3 regions of the Niveispirillum sp. FG148 genome follow, and region 2 is predicted to be linked to each of the others. Evidence: predicted binding sites of a transcription regulator. Region 2 holds the regulator's gene; each other region holds the start of a gene.

Region 1 (6,244 bases), on a different contig from region 2:
CGCATGCCGCCAAAGGACCAGTCCAGAAGACGGGCCGGGCGCCCGGCTACCAGCAGATAGATCGGCTCGGTCGGGTTGCGCGGATGCACGCGGCGTTCGGCGGGGGTGTTGGACAGGGCAATCATGATTTAAATTTTATCAAAATGCTGCCCGACCCGACACTCCCCATTGGAAATAGGATGGGGCGTCGGCCTGATGCGTATTGCAACGTTGCGAAATGAAAAAGGGGCGACCGAATGGCCGCCCCTTTCTCTGTCCGCGGACTGTCCGGGATCAGAACTGGTACTTCAGACCCAGCTGGATCTTCCAGACGCTGTCGCGGGTCGCGATCGTCTGCTGCGGATCGGTCAGCGGCGCGGTGAAAACATACTTGCCATTCACGATCCGCGCCTGGACCGCGCGGTTGGCGTGGAAGAACGACACCTGCTGCTGACGGCCCCAATCCTTGTTCAGAAGGTTGGTCAGGTTCAGGATGTCCAGCGTGACGACGGCCTTGTGACCTTCGATCGGTGCCGGGATTTCCTGCGCCAGCTTGGCATCGACCTGATAGGTCCAGGAGCTGTTGGCCGAGTTGCGCGGAACAATCCCGCCCTTGTACTTGTCCAGGCCGTTGCGGGCGATGTAGTCGTCCATCTGAGCCGCCGTAACCGTCGAGCTGGCCCAATCGACCAGCGGGTCGGTGGCGCCGGTCGGCACATACATCAGCTGACGGCTGCGGTTGTTGACGCAGGCCGGATCGCCAAACGGATTGACGCTGGAGGAGCAGGTGAACACGTAGCTGTAGGGCTTACCGGAATAGGCCTGGCCGAACAGGCTGAACGAGGTCTTGAAGCCATCCATATACTCGATCGAGTAGGTGGAGTTGGCCGTGAAGCGATGCTTCGTCTCGTAGATCGAGGTCGAAGCGTCCTCATTCAGCAGGTCAGACAGCGTGTACTGCTCGTAGTTGGAGCTGGCGACCGAGCTGGTGCCCGGACCAATATCCGTCACGTCCTGATAGGCATAGCCGCCACCAAAGTCGATATCGCCGAAGTCCGTCTGGTAGGACTTGCTGACATACAAGGACATGACCCAGCTGTCGCCGGCGCCCGTGTTGGTCAGGACCAGGTCCGAACCCGTGCCGCGGCGGTCGGTCGCCGGGGTCGCCTGACCCCAGATCGGGCGGCCATCGGGAGCGGTGCCGACCTGCTTCAGACGCACGTCCTTGTAGAAGGCGGCATCCTTGACCTGGGTATAGATGGCCTCGGCGGTGAACAGCCAGTCGTCACCCAGACCCGGGATATCGACTTCCTGGTCCACCGAGATCGAGTATTTCCACGAGGACGGGATCTTGAAATTCGGATCCAGCGCGTTGACGAAACCCTCACCCACGGCCTGCAGGCGCGTGACCGCCGACGACGGCACCTGGCCGGAGACGTTGGTCAGCTCCGCACCGGAGGTGATGTTGATCGAACGCTGCGTGATGCCATCGTTGCTGTAGTTGTTCGACAGCCACACGGCGGGGCCGATGGCAGAGAACAGGCCGGCGCCGGCGCGAACCGTCGTACCGTCGAACGGCTCGTAGGTCAGACCGAAGCGCGGCAGCCACAGATCACGGCCGTCCAGCGTCTCATTGTTGTTGAAGCCGTAACGGGACACGAAATTCTGGTTCAGCAGCGGCGTGTCGTTCGTCTTGAACAGTTCATAGCGAACGCCACCCTGCAGCTGCAGTTCCGGGGTGATGTCCCAGGTGTCCTGCAGATAGAAGGAGTGCTGCGTGTACGCCCAATCGGCGGCCGCATCATCCGCAGAGCCCGACGGGGCGTTGGCATAGCGGAAGCGCGAGGCAACGCGGTTCTGGAAATTCTGGATCGAGGTGAATTCCCAGTAACCCAGGCTGCGCTGCAGGAACAGATTGTAATAGTCGTACTTGTCGTACTCGTAACCGCCCACGATCTTGTGATCGCCCAGCAGATACGTGCCCTTGACCTTGGCGCTGTCGGTGGTCGTGGTCAGGTAGTTGGAATGCGAGGAGATATCCGGGCCGATGACAACGGTACCGCCGCCGCCGGTGGCAATGCGCATTTCACCGAAACCAAGGCCGTTCAGCGGATCGCGCAGCGATTCCACGTCCTTGCGGGCCAGCTTCACTTCGGTGGAGAAGTCCGAGGTCCAGTCGGAGAACAGCTGGAACGAGTAGCTGTTCATGATCTGGGTGCGGTCATAGAAGTTCGACATCAGCGAGAGCGTGCGATTGCTCTGGCTCGACGACGCGTCGACGACGTTGTTGCCCTCGTTGCGCTGATAGGCGAACGACGCGCGGTGGCTGTCGTTGATGTTCCAGTCCAGCTTGGTCAGGATCTTCTCGTCGGCTTCCGGCAGGTTGCCCGAAGCCAGACCCAGCGTATCGTAACCATAGACGGTCTTGGCGATGTTGCGGATCTGCTCGACCTGGGCCGAGGTGACGCCCGTGATCGGATTGCCCAGACCGCTGTCGGAGGTGCCGAAAATCACCGGCGCCTTGTTGGTGTACTTCTCATAGTTCACATAGAAGAACAGCTTGTCCTGGATCAGGGCGCCGCCCAGCGAGCCACCCCAGGTGGTCTCCTTGTACGGGCTGATCAGACCGCTGCGGTCCTTGCTCTTGTCGCCCGACAGGCTCTCGTCGCCATAGAAATAGTAGAAGGAGCCGTGCGGATCGTTGGAACCGGACTTGGTCACAACGTTGATCGTGCCGCCCTGGAAGCCGGAATATTCGACATCATAAGGCGCGGTCAGCACGGACAGGCCGTCAACGGCTTCGATCGACAGCGGCGAGCGCTGGGTCGGATAGCCACCATTGTTCAGGCCGAAATCGTCGTTCTGCTTCACGCCATCGATGGTCAGGCTGTTAAACCGCCCGTTGGTACCAGCGATCTGGATGGCGTTGGAATTGGTGACGTCGATGAAGACCTTCGGGTCGTTGCGGACGATGTCCTTCAGGTCGCGGCTGATCGACGGCGCATTGGCGATCTGCTTCTCGCCGTAATTGGTGCCGACGCCGACGGTCTTGGCGGCGATACGCTCACCGGAGACGACGATCTCTTCGATCTTTTCGCCCAGCATCAGGTCGAGGCTGTACGGCTCGCCCAGAGCGACGAAGATGCCTTCCAGGATCTGCGGCTGCGCGCCCGGTGCCGTGATGGTAACGGTATAGGGGCCGCCGACGCGCAGGCCACCGGCCTGGAAGCGCCCCTGGTCGTTCACCGTCGTGACCGAACGGGTGCCGGACGGGGCATGAACGATCACCACCTGCGCACCGGCAGCCGGCGTGCCGGCAGCGGTCAGGATTTCACCGGTCATGGACGAGGTGGTCTGCTGCGCAATGGCCGGCACCGTCCAGGCGGATGCAACAGCCAGAGCGGCGACACCAGCGCCGAATTTCAAAACAGACAGGTGACGGCGCAGCACGGCCGCCGCCTTCTTATTCTCGATGGTCATTAAGAGCCCCCAATAAGCCGGACCGGATTGCGCGGACAACAACAGATGCCCGTGACGCTTCTGCAACGAATAAATTACAGTTATGTGACAGGCACCTGTCGAGCTATGACTGGAACGCTCCGAACGGCTATATCTTGATCAGCGTATCATTACCGCCACAGTTTTGCGATGCAGCGCGCCGGTCGGGGAATGATGGGCTACCGTTCCCATTCGCAAATGACATTCATTGCTGCGTCGCACTGTGGCCTGGGTTCCTGTTCGCATGGAGTGTGCACCGTGATTCGTCAAATCCGCATCGGTCTGATTCTGGCCGGGGCCCTTTTCCTGGGCACGGCCGGGCTGTCCGCCGCCCAGGAAAAGGTCGAACTGCAGGTCCTGTCGACCACCGACCTGCATATGTATTTGGAAGACTATGATTATTACGCGGACAAGACGGATGCGGGTGTCGGCCTGGTCCGGGTGGCGCCGCTGATCCGGGCGGCGCGGCAGGCCAATCCCAACACGATCCTGGTGGACAATGGCGACCTGATCCAGGGCACGCCGATGGGCGAGTGGGTGGTGCGTGAACGTGGCGTGAAGCCGGACCAGGCCGCCCACCCGGCCATCGCCGTGATGAACCTGCTGGGCTATGACGCGGCGGCCCTTGGCAACCACGAATTCAATTACGGCCTGGAGACCCTGCAAAGTGTCTATTCCACGGCCAAGTTCCCCGTCCTGTCGGGCAATGTGTTCAAGGCCGGCAGCGAGCAGATGATGTTCCAGCCCTATGCCATCCTGGACCGGCAGGTCGTGGATGCGCAGGGCAAGAAGCACCCGATCAAGATCGGCCTGCTGGGTCTGCTGCCGCCCCAAATCATGATCTGGGACAAGGACAAGCTGGAAGGCCGCGTCACCACGCGCGACATGGTCGACATGGCGAAGATCCATGTGCCGGAAATGAAGAAGAAGGGCGCCGACATCATCATCATCGTCGCCCATACCGGTCTGACCTTCCTGAACCGGGAGGGCGGGGAGGAGAACGCCGCCAACTATCTGACGGAAATCCCCGGTGTCGATGCCGTGGTGACCGGCCACAGCCACCGCCTGTTCCCCAGCAAGGACTATGACGGTCTGCCCAAGGCCGACCTGAAGCAGGGCACCGTGAATGGCAAGCCCGTGGTGATGGCCGGATATTACGGCAGTCATCTGGGCGTCATCACCCTGTCGCTGGAAAGCAAGGGCAAGGGCTGGACTGTGCTGGGCGGCACGGGCGCCCTGAAGCCGATCCAGGACAGGCAGGACGGCCGCACCGTCGCAACCGAGCCCGACCCGGAGATCAAGGCGCTGCTGAGCCCCTCGCACGAGGGGACGCTAGCCTATGTCCGGCGCGCCGTCGGCCGCACCACGGGTCGCATCCACACTTACTTCTCCTTCCTGGGCGACAGCGCCGGCGTGGAACTGGTGGCCAAGGCCCAGCGCGATTATGTGGCCAAGGCCCTGGCCGGGACTGAACATGCCAGTCTGCCGATCCTGTCGGCCGCCGCACCGTTCAAGTCGGGCGGGCGTCCCGGCGTCGGCTTCTACACCGACATCCCGGCGGGCGAGATGTCGATCCGCAATGTCGCTGACCTCTATCTCTATCCCAACCAGATCGCGGCCGTGAAACTGACCGGCGCGCAGGTGCGCGACTGGCTGGAAATGGCCTCCCGCGCGCTGGCTGTCATCAATCCGAAAAGCACGGAGCCGCAGGCGCTGGTGAACCAGAAGGTGCCGTCTTACGTGTTCGACATCATCGACGGAGTCAATTACACGATCGACGTCACCCAGCCAGAGCGGTTCGGCCGCGACGGCAAGCTGGTGAACGAGAATGCCCACCGCATCAAGGACCTGACCTTCCAGGGCAAGCCGATTGATGACAAGCAGATGTTCGTCGTCGTCACCAATAATTACCGCGCCAATGGCGGTGGCGAATTCCCGGGGCTGGACGGCAAGTCCGTCATCTACCAGTCGCCCGACACCGTGCAGTCGGCCATCATTGATTATGTGCGGTCCAAGGGTGTGATCGAACCGTCCACCGATGGCAGCTTCCGTCTGGCCCCCATGCCGGCCAGCGTCAATCTGATCTATGAAAGCTCGCCCATCGCCCAGGAACTGCTGGCCGAACAGCCGGCCCTGTCCTACCAGGGTCCGGGCAAGGACGGCTTTGCCATCTTCAAGATCGACCCGACCAGGCTGGGGGCGGTGAAGTGAGCGCGGGCGGCACCCCCCGCCTTTATCTGGCCGGGCCGGACGTGTTCCTGCCCGACCCGATGGCCGCCGCCGCGTCGATGAAGTCCATCTGCGAGGAACTGGGCCTGGAAGGCGTGTTTCCAACCGACAACGCGCTGGTCCCGGCCGACAGCGAAAGCGGCACCGCCTTTGCCGCCCGCATCCGCGCGGCGAACCTGGATCTGATCCGCGCGGCCGATGGTGTCATCGCCAACTGCATGCCGTTCCGGGGACCGTCCGTCGATGACGGCACGGCCTATGAGATGGGTTTCGCCACGGCGCTGGGAAAGCCGGTCTTCCCCTGGTCGGGTGATATCAGGCCGCTGTTGCAGCGGACCCAGGCCCGGCAATATCTGGCGCATGACGGGCGCGTCTGGCGCGATGCCGACCAGATGGAGGTCGAAGAGTTCGGCCTGCCGGTGAACCTGATGCTGGTCGACCCGGCCACCGGCCCTGTCAGCCCCAGCTTCACGGAGGCGGCGCGGGCCGCCGCCCGCTGGTTCGGCCTGCCTGATGACGGGGCGGATGTGAAGCGGCC
Region 2 (6,244 bases):
AGGGGGCCTGTCGACGCTTCGCCACCCACCACATGGTCGTCAGCATCACCGGCACGGCCAGAAGCCAGACCAGCGGCCTGACCATCCAGATGGCGTGCAGGATGGAATGGTTGATGAACAGAAGGTACCAGCAAGGCAGGATCAGCACGGATCCAGCCAGCAGCAGATCGGCACAGCGGCCAGGAGCGGCCGGCGACCGCCAGAGCCTGATCAGATGCAGCCCGACAATGCCCAGCGACAGAAGCAGCAGGCCGGCGCCGATGGGCGTGGAACCATAGGCCAGGCCGAAGCTGGCATGCAGCAGGGCCACGCCCATCATGACGATGCGCAACAGGACGGACCCGTCGACCACGGCGGGGTCCAGCCCGATGGCCCGATAACGTTCGGCCAGATGCGGTGACAGTTCGGCCAGGATCGAACCGCCGAAACGATGACTCAGCGTCCGGCCGAACACAGCCGCCTCGTCCCCCCCGAAAACCATGCCGGCCAGCGCAATCTTGAAGGCGAAGCACAGTCCGGCGGCCAGCACGAACGCTGCTCCGGACTGGAACAGGCGCGGCAGCAGCAACGCCGGACGATCACGGTACTCCAGCGCCACCACACCGGCCACCAGACAGGCGCCGATCAGCAGGCCGCCGGTCAGAAAGTCGAACCAGGCGGTCAGACAGCCGAACAGGGCGAACAGTCCGATGCGCGCATTGTCAGACAGACCCGGCAAGGGAAGCCGATACACCGTCAGCAGGAACAGAAAGGCCACCAGATCACCCAGGGCATAGCTGGTCCACCAGCCATATAGGGGCAACCCATAGAAGACCGTGATCACGGTCGCCAGCGCCGCATAGGCAGCCGAACGCGGCGCCGTCATCCCGGACCGCAACCAGTCCCGGCCGGCCAGGATCAGCAGCAGCAGCGGTGCCAGGAAACTGGCCGTCAGCACCAGCACCTGCATCGCGGCGACGTCCATGAAGCCCAGCAGGGTCCGCATCACCGTGCGGTAGCCATGAAGATAGCGATGATAGTAACCGTCCGGACGGATGCTGGCGGGTTCGGTCAGGCCCAGCCGGGCGATGCCACAGGTCCAGGGCTCTTCCGGCCGGATGCCCGGTGTTTCCTTCAGGTGGCTTTCCAGCAGATAGGGCGACACCGCCTCTTTCCAGGCGCTGTCATAGGGCAGGACCATCATCGCCAGGATCAGACAATCATTGCCCGAAACGGCAGGGATTCCTTCCTTCGCAAGCGGCAGCTTGACGGTCGCGTCGATCTGCCCGGCCTGGAAGGATCGGGCGATGTTGGCGTTCACCGTTTCGCGCGGTGCGATCACCAGCGAGGCATAGCTGAACGCGATGCTGACGACGGTGAACAGGAACGCCGTCAGCAACACCAGAATCAGGGTCCGCAAGGGCTTCAGTTCGGACATGTCATACTCCGCGGACGCCCCGGCGGCCGCGACACGGCCACGCGTCCCATCTTCCGGTCTCGCAGGTTCAGCCGCAAATCCGCGGCGCCGCGGGCCGGCAACGGCCCGTCACGGATATAGACCAGGAATGGGCAAACGGGTCAACCACACGCGGCGCGGGCAAGACCGGCAGGAGTGGCGCCTGTAGCTGGCGCCCGCCCTCACATCGTCGTCTTGGTATCCAGGGCATAGCCGGCGGAGCGGACAGTGCGGATCACATCCTGCTCTTCCGTCTCGTTCAGCGCCTTGCGCAGGCGGCGGATATGCACGTCGACCGTCCGCAGCTCGACATAGACGTCGTGACCCCAGACGATATCCAGCAGCTGCTCGCGCGAGAAGACACGACCAGGATGCTGCATGAAGTGGCGCAGCAGGGCGAATTCCTTCGGCCCCAGATGGATGTCACGGCCGCCGCGGCGGACACGGTGCGCGGCCAGATCCATGGAAATGTCGGAGAAGCGCAGCAATTCCTCCGCCAGACCGGGGGAGGCCCGGCGCAGCACGGCACGGATGCGGGCCACCAGTTCGGTCGGGCTGAAGGGCTTGGACAGGTAATCGTCGGCACCGCTGTTCAGGCCGCGCACCTTGTCCGCCTCCTCGCCGCGCGCCGTCAGCATGATGACGGGCGTTTCCCGGGTCTTGGGATTGCGACGCAGCTGGCGACAGACCTCCAGCCCGCTCATCAGCGGCAGCATCCAGTCCAGCAGGATCAGGTGCGGGCTGCGCTCATCGGCCAGCAACAGCGCCTCTTCCCCGTCACCGGCCGTGATGACGCGGAACCCCTCACGCTCCAGATTGTATGAAAGAAGGGTGACGAGGTCGGCTTCGTCTTCAACGACCAGGATCAGCGGCTTCAAGGCGGCGTTCATCGGGGTACCTGGTGGCTATCGGTCAACGGAAAATGCGGGGAGGGCGCGCCCATGTCAGGCGGCACCATCCTCCGGCTCGATGATGGTGAAGCTGGACTTGTCGCCCTTGGGACGCGCGGCGGTCAGCGGCTGGCCCCTGACCAGGAAATGCACGGTTTCGGCGATGTTGGTCGCATGATCACCGGCGCGTTCCAGGTTCTTGGCGATAAACAGCAGGTGTGTGCAGGGCGTGATGTTGCGCGGGTCTTCCATCATGTAGGTCAGAACCTCGCGGAACAGGCTGGTATAGAGATCATCCAGCTCCTCGTCCCGATGCCAGGCGGCCACGGCCTTATCGACATCGCGGTCGATATAGGCGTCCAGCACATCCTTCAGCATTTCCTGAACCAGGCGGCCCATGCGCGGGATGGTTCCGGCGGGGCGCATGACGGGCAACTGGGCCAGCGCAATCGACCGCTTGGCGATATTGGCGGCATAATCGCCCGTGCGTTCCAGATCGGCGGAAATCTTCAACGCCGCCAGCACCTCGCGCAGATCCACACCGACGGGGGCGCGCAGTGCCAGCATGCGCACGGCATCATGCTCGATCTGGCGTTCGAATTCGTCCAGGCGGGCATCGCCCTGCATGACTTTCGTGGCCCCTTCGACATCGCGACGGCCCACGGCCTGCACGGCCGCTTCCACCTGTGCCTCCACCACGCCACCCATCTGGGCGATCAGGTTCGAGAGACGCTGCAGCTCGGCCTCGAAGGACTTGACGGTATGTTCGGTGGGCGACATGGACATGGGTCCTCGGGATGGGGGGCGTGCTGAACGGGCGCCGCCTTCTGCTTCGACCACCCCGGCGAAGGCCGGGGTCCGGATCGTGAGGCGGGGCCCCTGACATTCTGAACCCCGGCCTTGGCTGGGGTGGCGGGCGGGGGAACCGGAACGACGCCCCCCGACCGCCTCTTGCTCAACCGTACCGGCCGGTGATGTAACCCTGCGTGCGCTCGTCGCGCGGGTTGGTGAAGATTTCCTCGGTGTCCCCAACCTCCACCAGGTCACCCAGATGGAAGAAGGCCGTGCGCTGCGACACGCGGGCGGCCTGCTGCATGTTGTGGGTGACGATGGCGATGGTGAAGCTTTCGCGCAGCTCGTCGATCAGCTCTTCGATATGCGCGGTGGCGATGGGGTCAAGAGCCGAGCAGGGCTCGTCCATCAGGATCACTTCCGGGCTGACGGCGACGGCGCGGGCGATGCACAGACGCTGCTGCTGGCCACCGGACAGGCCGGTACCGGGCTCCTGCAGCCGATCCTTCACCTCGTTCCACAGGCCGGCGCGCTTCAGCGACGTTTCGACGATGGCGTCGAACTCGTCCTTGCGCGTGGCCAGACCATGCAGCTTGGGCCCGTAGATGATGTTCTCGTAGATCGACTTCGGGAACGGGTTCGGCTTCTGGAAGACCATGCCGACACGGGCGCGAAGCTGCACCACATCCAGCCTTGGATCATAGATATCCTGCCCGTCCAGCAGGATCTTTCCTTCCACGCGGCAGATGTCGATCGTGTCGTTCATGCGGTTGATGGTGCGCAGGAACGTGGATTTACCGCAGCCCGAGGGGCCGATCAGGGCCAGCACCTCGTTCTGGTAGATGTCGACATTGACGCCGTGCAGGGCGCGCTTGGCGCCGTAGAACACCTTGACGTCACGGGCCGACACCTTGACCGGCTGCGTGGATGCGGCGTCCGCGGGCTTGTTCAGGGTCACGCTGTCCATGGTTACCACCGCCGTTCGAATTTCTTGCGCAGCCAGATGGCCGCACCGTTCATCGTGATCAGGAAGGCCAGCAACACCAGGATGGCGGCCGAGGTCAGTTCGACGAAGCCGCGTTCCGGTTTGTCCGACCACATGAAAATCTGCACCGGCATGACCGAGGAACTGTCCAGCAGGCTGCCAGGGGCCGAGGTGACGAAGGCGTTCATGCCGATCATCAGCAGGGGCGCCGTCTCGCCCACGGCGTGGGCCATACCGATGATCGTGCCCGTCATGATGCCCGGCATGGCCAGCGGCAGCACATGGTGCATCACGGTCTGAAGACGCGAGGCCCCCATGCCCAATGCCGCCTCCCGGATCGACGGCGGCACCGCCTTCAAGGCGGCGCGGCTGGCGATGATGATGGTGGGCAGCACCAGCAGACCCAGCACCAGACCACCCACCAGCGGGGCCGACCGCGGCATGCCGAAGAAGTTGAGGAACACCGCCAGACCCAGCAGACCGAACACGATGGAGGGCACGGCCGCCAGATTGTTGATATTCACCTCAATGATCTCGGTGAACCGGTTCTTCGGCGCGAACTCTTCCAGGTAGACGGCGGCAGCCACACCGATTGGCAGGGCCGTCGCCAAGGTCACTGCCATGGTCAGCAGCGTGCCGACAGCGGCCCCCAGCAGACCCGCCAGTTCGGGATAATTGCTGTCCGACGCCGTAAAGAAGGTCGTGTTGAAGGCCGAGCGCACGTCGCCGCGCTGCTGCAAACTGTCGAACCAGGCCAGCTGCTTGTCATTGATGGGGCGTTCCATCTCGGGAATGTCGCGACGGATGCCACCCTTGAGGATCTGGTTGATCCCATCGGACGCGGGCAGCCAGATCTCGACCGTCTGCCCGACCAGGGCCGGATTCTTGTCCAGCATCTGGCCCACGCGCACACCGGCCACCGGGCTGATCAGACCGCGCAGGTCACGCTTTTCCAGACGGCCCGAAACATCGGGGAAGCCCTTGTACAGGGCTTCGCTGACCAGATTCTGGAAGGCGCCGCGGTCCCAGTCCGCTGGATTGCCCGTACCCTGCGGATCGATGACGCTGGCGTCAATGCTGACGGCCAGCTTCACCTCTGTCTGGAAGAAGGCGGAGGTGCCTTCTTTCAGCAGGGTCGACAGAAGGATGACCAGCATGGCGCAGGCGAAAACAATCGCCAGGATGCCATAGATACGGAAGCGTCGTTCGGCCGCATAGCGCGCCTTCAGTCGCTTGGTTGCAAGGTCGCCGGTGTGGAACGACACGGGAGCGGCTGTCTGCATCGGCTCTGCGATCTCAGTCATATTTTTCCCGGTATTTCTGGACGATGCGAAGGGCGACAACGTTCAGCGCCAGGGTCACCAGGAACAACACCAGGCCCAGGGCGAAGACCGACAGCGTCTTGGCACTGTCGAATTCCTGGTCACCGACCAGGATGGACTTGATCTGCACGGTCACGGTCGTGACGCTGGCCAGCGGGTTCAGCGTCAGGCTGGCCTGCAGGCCGGCGGCCATCACCACGATCATCGTCTCGCCGATGGCGCGGCTGACAGCCAGCAGCATGGCACCGACGATGCCCGGCAACGCTGCCGGCAGGACCACCTGCTTGATGGTCTCCGACTTGGTGGCACCCAGGCCCAGAGAGCCATCACGCAGCGCCTGCGGCACGGCATTGATCACGTCGTCGGCCAGCGACGACACGAAGGGCACGATCATCACACCCATGACGATGCCGGCGGCCAGCGCGCTCTGCGAGGAAACGGTCAGCCCCACCGCCTCACCCAGATTGCGGATGAAGGGCGCGACGGTCAGGATGGCGAAGAAACCGTAGACCACGGTCGGCACGCCGGCCAGGATCTCCAGGACCGGCTTGACCAGCGAACGCACCCGCTTGGGCGCATATTCCGACAGATAGATGGCCGACATCAGACCGACCGGGGCCGCCACGATCATGGCAATGGCCGCGATCAGCATCGTGCCGGTGAACAGCGGGATGGCCCCGAAGGCACCGGACGAGCCCACCTGATCGGCGCGAATGGCCGTCTGCGGCGACCATTGCAGCCCGAACAGGAATTCCGTCACCGGCACCTTGGTGAAGAAGCGGATGCTTTCGAACAGCAGCGACAGGACGATACCGACTGT
Region 3 (6,244 bases), on a different contig from region 2:
TGGATATGCGGAACCGGACTGGCCAGTTCCGTTACCCTTGCTTGTGACATTGGCGGGGGCGGCTTTGCAAGCGTCTGTTGCGTCGCAGCGCGGCCGCCCCGTCGCCGGCATCAGGCGCCGATGATGCCGCCGCCCTTCTTGGTCACAACCACCACCGAAGGCCGCGGGGGCATATTGTCCTTGAAATCGGGCCAGCGTGTGCCGGGATCGGCGAAGGTGCCCTGCTTGTTGCCTGACTTCGTGGCCTTGTCGACCGCATCCGACCCCGGATGCTGCACCGACAGGAACAGGGCCTGATCGTCGGGGGTGAAGCTGGGACCGGTCATTTCCGCCCCCAGCGGCACGCGGAAGAACAGGCGTGCCGTGCCGCGCATCGGTCCCTGCGTCTCCACAGCCCAGATGCCGTCGGCAGCCCCGCTGGTCCATTGCCACTTGTTGCCCTGGTCGGTGCCCACCCACAGCCGTCCCATGCTATCGAAGGCGCAATTGTCGGGGCAGGAGAACCAGCCATTTTCCGTGGTGGCCGGATTGAAGCTGGCGCCCGTCTTCGGATCAGCCGGATTGCCGGCCTTGATCAGGATTTCCCACTTGTACTTGTCGGCGCCATGGTCGCCGCCCGGCGGCGTCATTTCCACGATATGGCCCCAGCTGTTGGCCGGGCGTGGGTTGGCGGCATTCACGCGTGACTGCTCGGGATGCTTGACGTCATTAGGCAGCCGGTCGTCATTGTTGGTCAGCATGACATAGACCAGACCGGTCTTGGGATTGACCTCCACATCCTCCGGCCTGTCCATGCGGGTGGCCCCCAGCAGCGTGGACGCAATGCGCGCGCAGATCAGCACATCACCCTGATCCTTGAAGCCGTTGGCAGCGGTCAGCGGCCCCTGCCCATGCACCAGCGGCAGCCAGGTGACCGTGCCATCGGCATCGAAGCGGGCGACGGACAGCGTGCCTTCTTCCAGCAGCTTCATGTTGGCCTTGCGGTCGGCCGGGTTGTACTTGCCCTTGGAAACGAAGCGATAGAGATGCTCAAACCGCTGGTCGTCGCCCATATAGACGGCGACGCGGCCATCCTTGTTCACGGTGACGCCGGCCCCTTCATGCTTGAACCGGCCCAGCGCCGTCAGCTTGCGCGGCGTGCTGGTCGGATCATAGGGATCGATCTCCACGATCCAGCCATAACGGTTGGCGGCATTGGGTTCCTTGTTGATGTCGAACCGCTCGTAATGGCGGCCCCACTGATAGACCGTGGAAGGAACTGTCATGCGGTCGTAATTGCGCTGTTCGGGATGGGACTGGTCCATCTTGCCGGTGAAGTAACCGTCGATATTCTCCTCGCCCGACAGGACCGTGCCCCAGGGCGTCTGGCCCCCGGCGCAGTTATTGACCATGCCGATGACGGTGCGGCCTTCCGGGTCATCCTTGGTCTTCAGCCGCGCGTGGCCGGCGGCGGGGCCGACCAGGGCCATCTTCGTGTTCAGGGCATTGACGCGGCGGTTATATTTGCTGCCCTTCACATAAGACCATTTGCCGTCCTTGCCGCGCTTCACCTCCACCACCGTGCCGGAATGGGCGGCCATTTCGACCTCGACCATCTCCTTGGTCACGGCCTCGGGCGCGTAGCGGTCCTGGCCTTCCGGGACCAGACCGGGGAACATCAGCTCGGCCTGGGTATATTCATGGTTCACCCACAGCAGGCCGTTATCGGCATTATTCGACCCCAGCGGCAGCGGGTAGAAGGCCGTATAGTCGCAATTATAGCCGAACTGCTTCAGCTGGCTGTCGGCCGTCTGCTTCTGCGGGTCAAATTCCGGGCTGTCGGCAAACAGCGGGTCACCCCAGCGGATCAGCACATCGGCATTATAGCCGGGGGCGACATGGTGGTTGCCATCCACACCACGGGCCAGTTCCTCGAAATTGAAGCCGAATCCGGCCTGACCGCCCGCCGCCGCCTTGCTTGCCGCGGGTGCTGCCTGCGCCTTGGCCTCGCCGGTCATCACCAGGGCCGGGATGGCGGGCGTGAAGGCGGCGATGGCGCTGGTGCCCAGCATGCCGCGCAGAATCTCGCGCCGGCCCAGGCGCTGCTGCACCACCTCGCCAAAGGTCGGCTCGCCATCGGGGGAGGCGGGCACATCCTGCAAGGCATCAAATTCAGCATAGTTGGCGGGGATCGGACGGGTCATGACGGGGCAGTCTCCAAACATACAGGCGGCCGGAAACCGACCATTGCCTGCTTATAAGCCGCCGATGCTACAGTTATTTGACAGTCCGCCCCGGCATGTGCGCGGCGTCGATCTGCCACAGACCGGCCACGAAGCGCCACGGGGGAGGGCGCGGCGGCTTTTGTCACCTTGCCGGGCGCGTGCGAACTGGATAGCTTGTCGGGCTGGAATGATTGCGGGGGCTGCTGTTCCGGATACGGGTCTTTGCCGTGCCGATCCCCTGCCCGTTCGGATATGGAGCCGATGAAGTTTGCCCGTCGTGCCGCCCTGGCGGTCCTTGCCTTGAGTTTTGCTGCGACCGCATCGGCCGCTCCCGCCTCCACCACCACGGGCTTCGCGCCGGCCATCGTCTTCGACATGGGCGGGCGCTTCGACAAGTCCTTTAACGAGGCGGCGAATGCCGGGGCCGAACGGTTCAAGGCCGACACCGGCTATAATTTCCGCTGGTTCGAAATCACCAACGAGGCGCAGCGCGAACAGTTCCTGCGCCGGCTGGCCCAGCGCAATGCGGAAATCATCGTGTCGGTCGGCTTTTCCATGGCGCCTGCCGTGGAAAAGGTGGCCAAGGAATATCCCAACGTCCATTTCACCCTGATCGACGGCGTCGTGGACCTGCCCAATGTGCAGTCGGTGGAGTTTGCCGAGCATGAGGGGTCGTTCCTGGTCGGCGTCCTGGCGGCTTTGGCGTCCAAGACGGGCACCGTCGGCTTCATCGGTGGCATGGATATCCCCCTGATCCGCCGTTTCGCCTGCGGCTACGAACAGGGCGTGAAGTCGGTGCGCCCCAATGCCCATATCGTCGTCAACATGGCCGGCAGCACGCCCGCCGCCTGGGCTGACCCCACGCGTGGCAGCGAACTGGCGAAAAGCCAGTTCGACCGTGGCGCCGACGTGATTTTCGCTGCCGCCGGCCAGACGGGCCTGGGTGTACTGCAGGCGGCATCGGACGCCGGCAAGCTGTCCATCGGTGTGGACAGCAACCAGAACCACCTGTTCCCCGGCAGCGTGCTGACCAGCATGGTCAAGCGCGTGGACGTGGCCGCCTATGAAGCGTTCAAGACCACCAAGGACGGCACCTGGACGGCCGGTCATCAGCGCCTGGGCCTGAAGGAACAGGGTGTCGGCTGGGCCTATGATGAGAACAACAAGGCTTTGATTACGCCGGAGATGAAGGCGGCCGTCGACAAGGCGACGGACGAAATCAATTCCGGGACCCGCACCGTCGCCAATTATGACGACGTCAAGGGCTGCAAGTACTGATCCCTTCCCGAATTTGACCGTACTGACGCAGGCAGCAACCATGTCGGCCGCCCACCAAACCCATTCCCCCGCCTGGGCGGTCGAACTTGTCGGCATCGACAAGCGATTCGGCCCCGTCCATGCCAATCGCCAGGTCACCTTGCGCTTTGCGCCGTCCAGCATCCATGGGCTGGTGGGCGAGAACGGGGCCGGCAAATCGACCTTGATGAGCATCCTTTACGGCTTCTACCAGGCCGATGAAGGGGAGATCCTGGTCCGCGGCCAGCAGGTCGATATCCGCAATTCCCAGGACGCGATCCGTCTGGGCATCGGCATGGTCCATCAGCATTTCATGCTGGTGGAGACCTTCACGGTGCTGGAAAACCTGCTGCTGGGCAATGAGGGCGGCCCCGTCCTGGGCCCGGCGATGGAGCGGGCGCGGGCGGAGGTGAAGGCGCTGGAGGAACAGTTCGGCCTGGAAGTGCCGCTGGACGCCCTGGTCGCCGACCTGCCCGTGGGCGTGCAGCAGCGCGTGGAAATCCTGAAGGCGCTTTATCGCGGGGCCGAAGTGCTGATCCTGGACGAGCCGACGGCCGTGTTGTCGCCGCCGGAGGTGGAGCAGCTGTTCCAGATCCTGGACCGGCTGCGCCGCCAGGGCCGCACCGTGGTGCTGATCACGCACAAGCTGAAGGAAATCCTGGCCATCACCGACCGCGTGTCGGTGCTGCGCCGCGGCGCGGTCGTCGCCGAATTCACCACGGCCGAGACCAGCCAGCAGGCGCTGGCCGACGCCATGGTGGGCCGCAAGACCTCACTGGAGGTGGAGCGGGGCCCGGCCAAACCTGGGCCCGTTCTGCTGGCCGCATCGCATGTCGATGTCGTGGACGGGCGCGGGATCAAGCTGCTGGACGATGCCAGCCTGACCGTGCGGGCGGGAGAGATCGTGGGCATCGCCGGCGTGGCCGGCAATGGCCAGTCGGAATTGCTGGAAGTGCTGTCCGGCATGTCCGGCTTCTCCGCCGGTACGCTGACCATCAAGGGGGCGGAAATCGGCCCCACCGCCGGCTATGACGCGGCCGACGCCCGCCGGCGCGGTCTGGCCCATGTGCCGGAAGACCGGCTGAAACTGGCCGTCATCAAGGAATTCCCGGCCTATGAAAGCGCCATCCTGGGCTATCACCAGGATAAGGTCCTGGCGGGCCGGGCCGGCCGGCTGAACTGGAAGCGCGTCGTCGAACGCACGGCCGAGCTGATGGAACGGTTCGATGTGCGCCCGCGCGATCCGAACCTGCGCAGTTCGCTCTTCTCCGGCGGCAATCAGCAGAAGCTGGTCATGGCGCGCGAGATGGACCGGGAGCCGGACATCCTGTTGGTGGGTCAGCCGACGCGCGGGGTGGATATCGGCGCCATCGCCTTCATCCATCGCCAGCTGGTCAGCTTGCGCGACCGGGGCAAGGCCATCCTGCTGGTCTCGGCCGAGCTGGACGAGATCCTGGCTCTGTCGGACCGCATCCTGGTGATGTGCGGCGGGCGGATCGTGGGCGAGCTTTCGGCCGACGAGGCCACGGAAGGCCGGATCGGGGTGATGATGGCCGGCATCGCCGATGGCGTGACCGGTGACGAAGGGGTGACGGCATGAGTGCGGGTGCGGGTTCCGACAATCTTCCCTGGTGGGTGACGGGGCTGGTGCTGCCGCTGGTCAATGTCGTGCTGGCGCTGCTGGTCTCTGCCCTGGTCATCCTGGTCATCGGGGAGGACCCGATCGGCGCCATTTCCAGCATGCTCTATGGGGCGCTGCTGACGGGCGACGGGCTTGGCTACACGCTTTATTACGCCACCTCGCTGGTGTTCACGGCCCTGGCTGTGGCCGTCGCCTTTCATGGCGGGCTGTTCAATATCGGTGGGGAGGGGCAGGCCTATCTGGGGGGCCTGGGTGTGGGTCTGGTCTGTCTGGCGCTGCCGGGCTGGCCCTGGTGGGCGCTGTTGCCTTTGTCCGTACTGGGCGGGGCAGCCTTTGGCGCCCTGTGGGCCGCCATCCCCGGCTGGCTGCAGGCCTATCGCGGTAGCCACATCGTCATCACGACCATCATGTTCAATTTCCTGGCCTCGTCGCTGATGGTCTATCTGATGGTCAATGTGCTGATCAGGCCGGGCCAGATGTCGCCGGAAAGCGCGCCCTTTGCCAAGGGCACCTTCCTGCCGATGATGAGCGACATGCTGGCCGGGATCGGCATTCCCATGCTGGCATCGCCGCTGAACTTCTCCGCCTTCCTGGCGCTGGCCGCCTGCGTCGTCGTCTGGGCCTTCATCTGGCACACGCGCTGGGGCTATGCGCTGCGTGCCGTAGGCGCGAATGAGAATGCGGCCCGCTATGCCGGGATCGACGCGCGCAAGGTCATCGTCATCACCATGGCCCTGTCGGGTGCGCTGGCAGGATTGCTGGGCGTGAACGAGCTGCATGGCGTGCAGCACCGCATCCTGCTGAACTTCCCGGCAGGCCTGGGCTTCACCGGCATTGCCGTGGCCCTGATGGGCCGTAACCATCCGGCCGGCATCCTGCCCGCCGCCATCCTGTTCGGGGCGCTGTATCAGGGCGGGACGGAGCTGATCTTCGACTATCCGACCATCAGCCGGGAGCTGGTGGTGGTGATCCAGGGTGTGGTGATCCTGTTCGCCGGGGCCCTGGAACATATGTTCCGCCCGGCGCTGGTGCGCCTGTTTACACGCCGCCCCGCAGACGCGGTGGCCAAGCCGGCGGGGGCCTGAGACCATGATCGACAGCT

Evidence for each region. The regulator PhoB, encoded in region 2, activates phosphate uptake and scavenging genes when phosphate is short. The targets are predictions, from matches to a motif close to TNTCATAAAACTGTCA.
Region 1: the regulator PhoB is predicted to act here: its motif matches at 3,534-3,549, upstream of ACODTW_RS19485 (bifunctional 2',3'-cyclic-nucleotide 2'-phosphodiesterase/3'-nucleotidase).
Region 3: the regulator PhoB is predicted to act here: its motif matches at 2,251-2,266, upstream of ACODTW_RS07655 (PhoX family protein).

The regions. Positions count from the first base shown of each region.
Region 1 is NZ_JBMDKJ010000021.1:3,893-10,136, reverse strand. Features, by position in the region: gene ACODTW_RS19495 (PilZ domain-containing protein) at 1-125, opposite strand, end outside; gene ACODTW_RS19490 (TonB-dependent receptor) at 274-3,459, opposite strand; gene ACODTW_RS19485 (bifunctional 2',3'-cyclic-nucleotide 2'-phosphodiesterase/3'-nucleotidase) at 3,736-5,688, shown strand; gene ACODTW_RS19480 (nucleoside 2-deoxyribosyltransferase) at 5,685-6,244, shown strand, end outside.
Region 2 is NZ_JBMDKJ010000013.1:94,500-100,743, forward strand. Features, by position in the region: gene ACODTW_RS15280 (hypothetical protein) at 1-1,417, opposite strand, end outside; gene phoB (phosphate regulon transcriptional regulator PhoB) at 1,618-2,325, opposite strand; gene phoU (phosphate signaling complex protein PhoU) at 2,380-3,105, opposite strand; gene pstB (phosphate ABC transporter ATP-binding protein PstB) at 3,281-4,084, opposite strand; gene pstA (phosphate ABC transporter permease PstA) at 4,087-5,406, opposite strand; gene pstC (phosphate ABC transporter permease subunit PstC) at 5,399-6,244, opposite strand, start outside.
Region 3 is NZ_JBMDKJ010000005.1:170,861-177,104, forward strand. Features, by position in the region: gene ACODTW_RS07655 (PhoX family protein) at 111-2,183, opposite strand; gene ACODTW_RS07660 (BMP family lipoprotein) at 2,466-3,482, shown strand; gene ACODTW_RS07665 (ABC transporter ATP-binding protein) at 3,523-5,100, shown strand; gene ACODTW_RS07670 (ABC transporter permease) at 5,097-6,227, shown strand; gene ACODTW_RS07675 (ABC transporter permease) at 6,232-6,244, shown strand, end outside.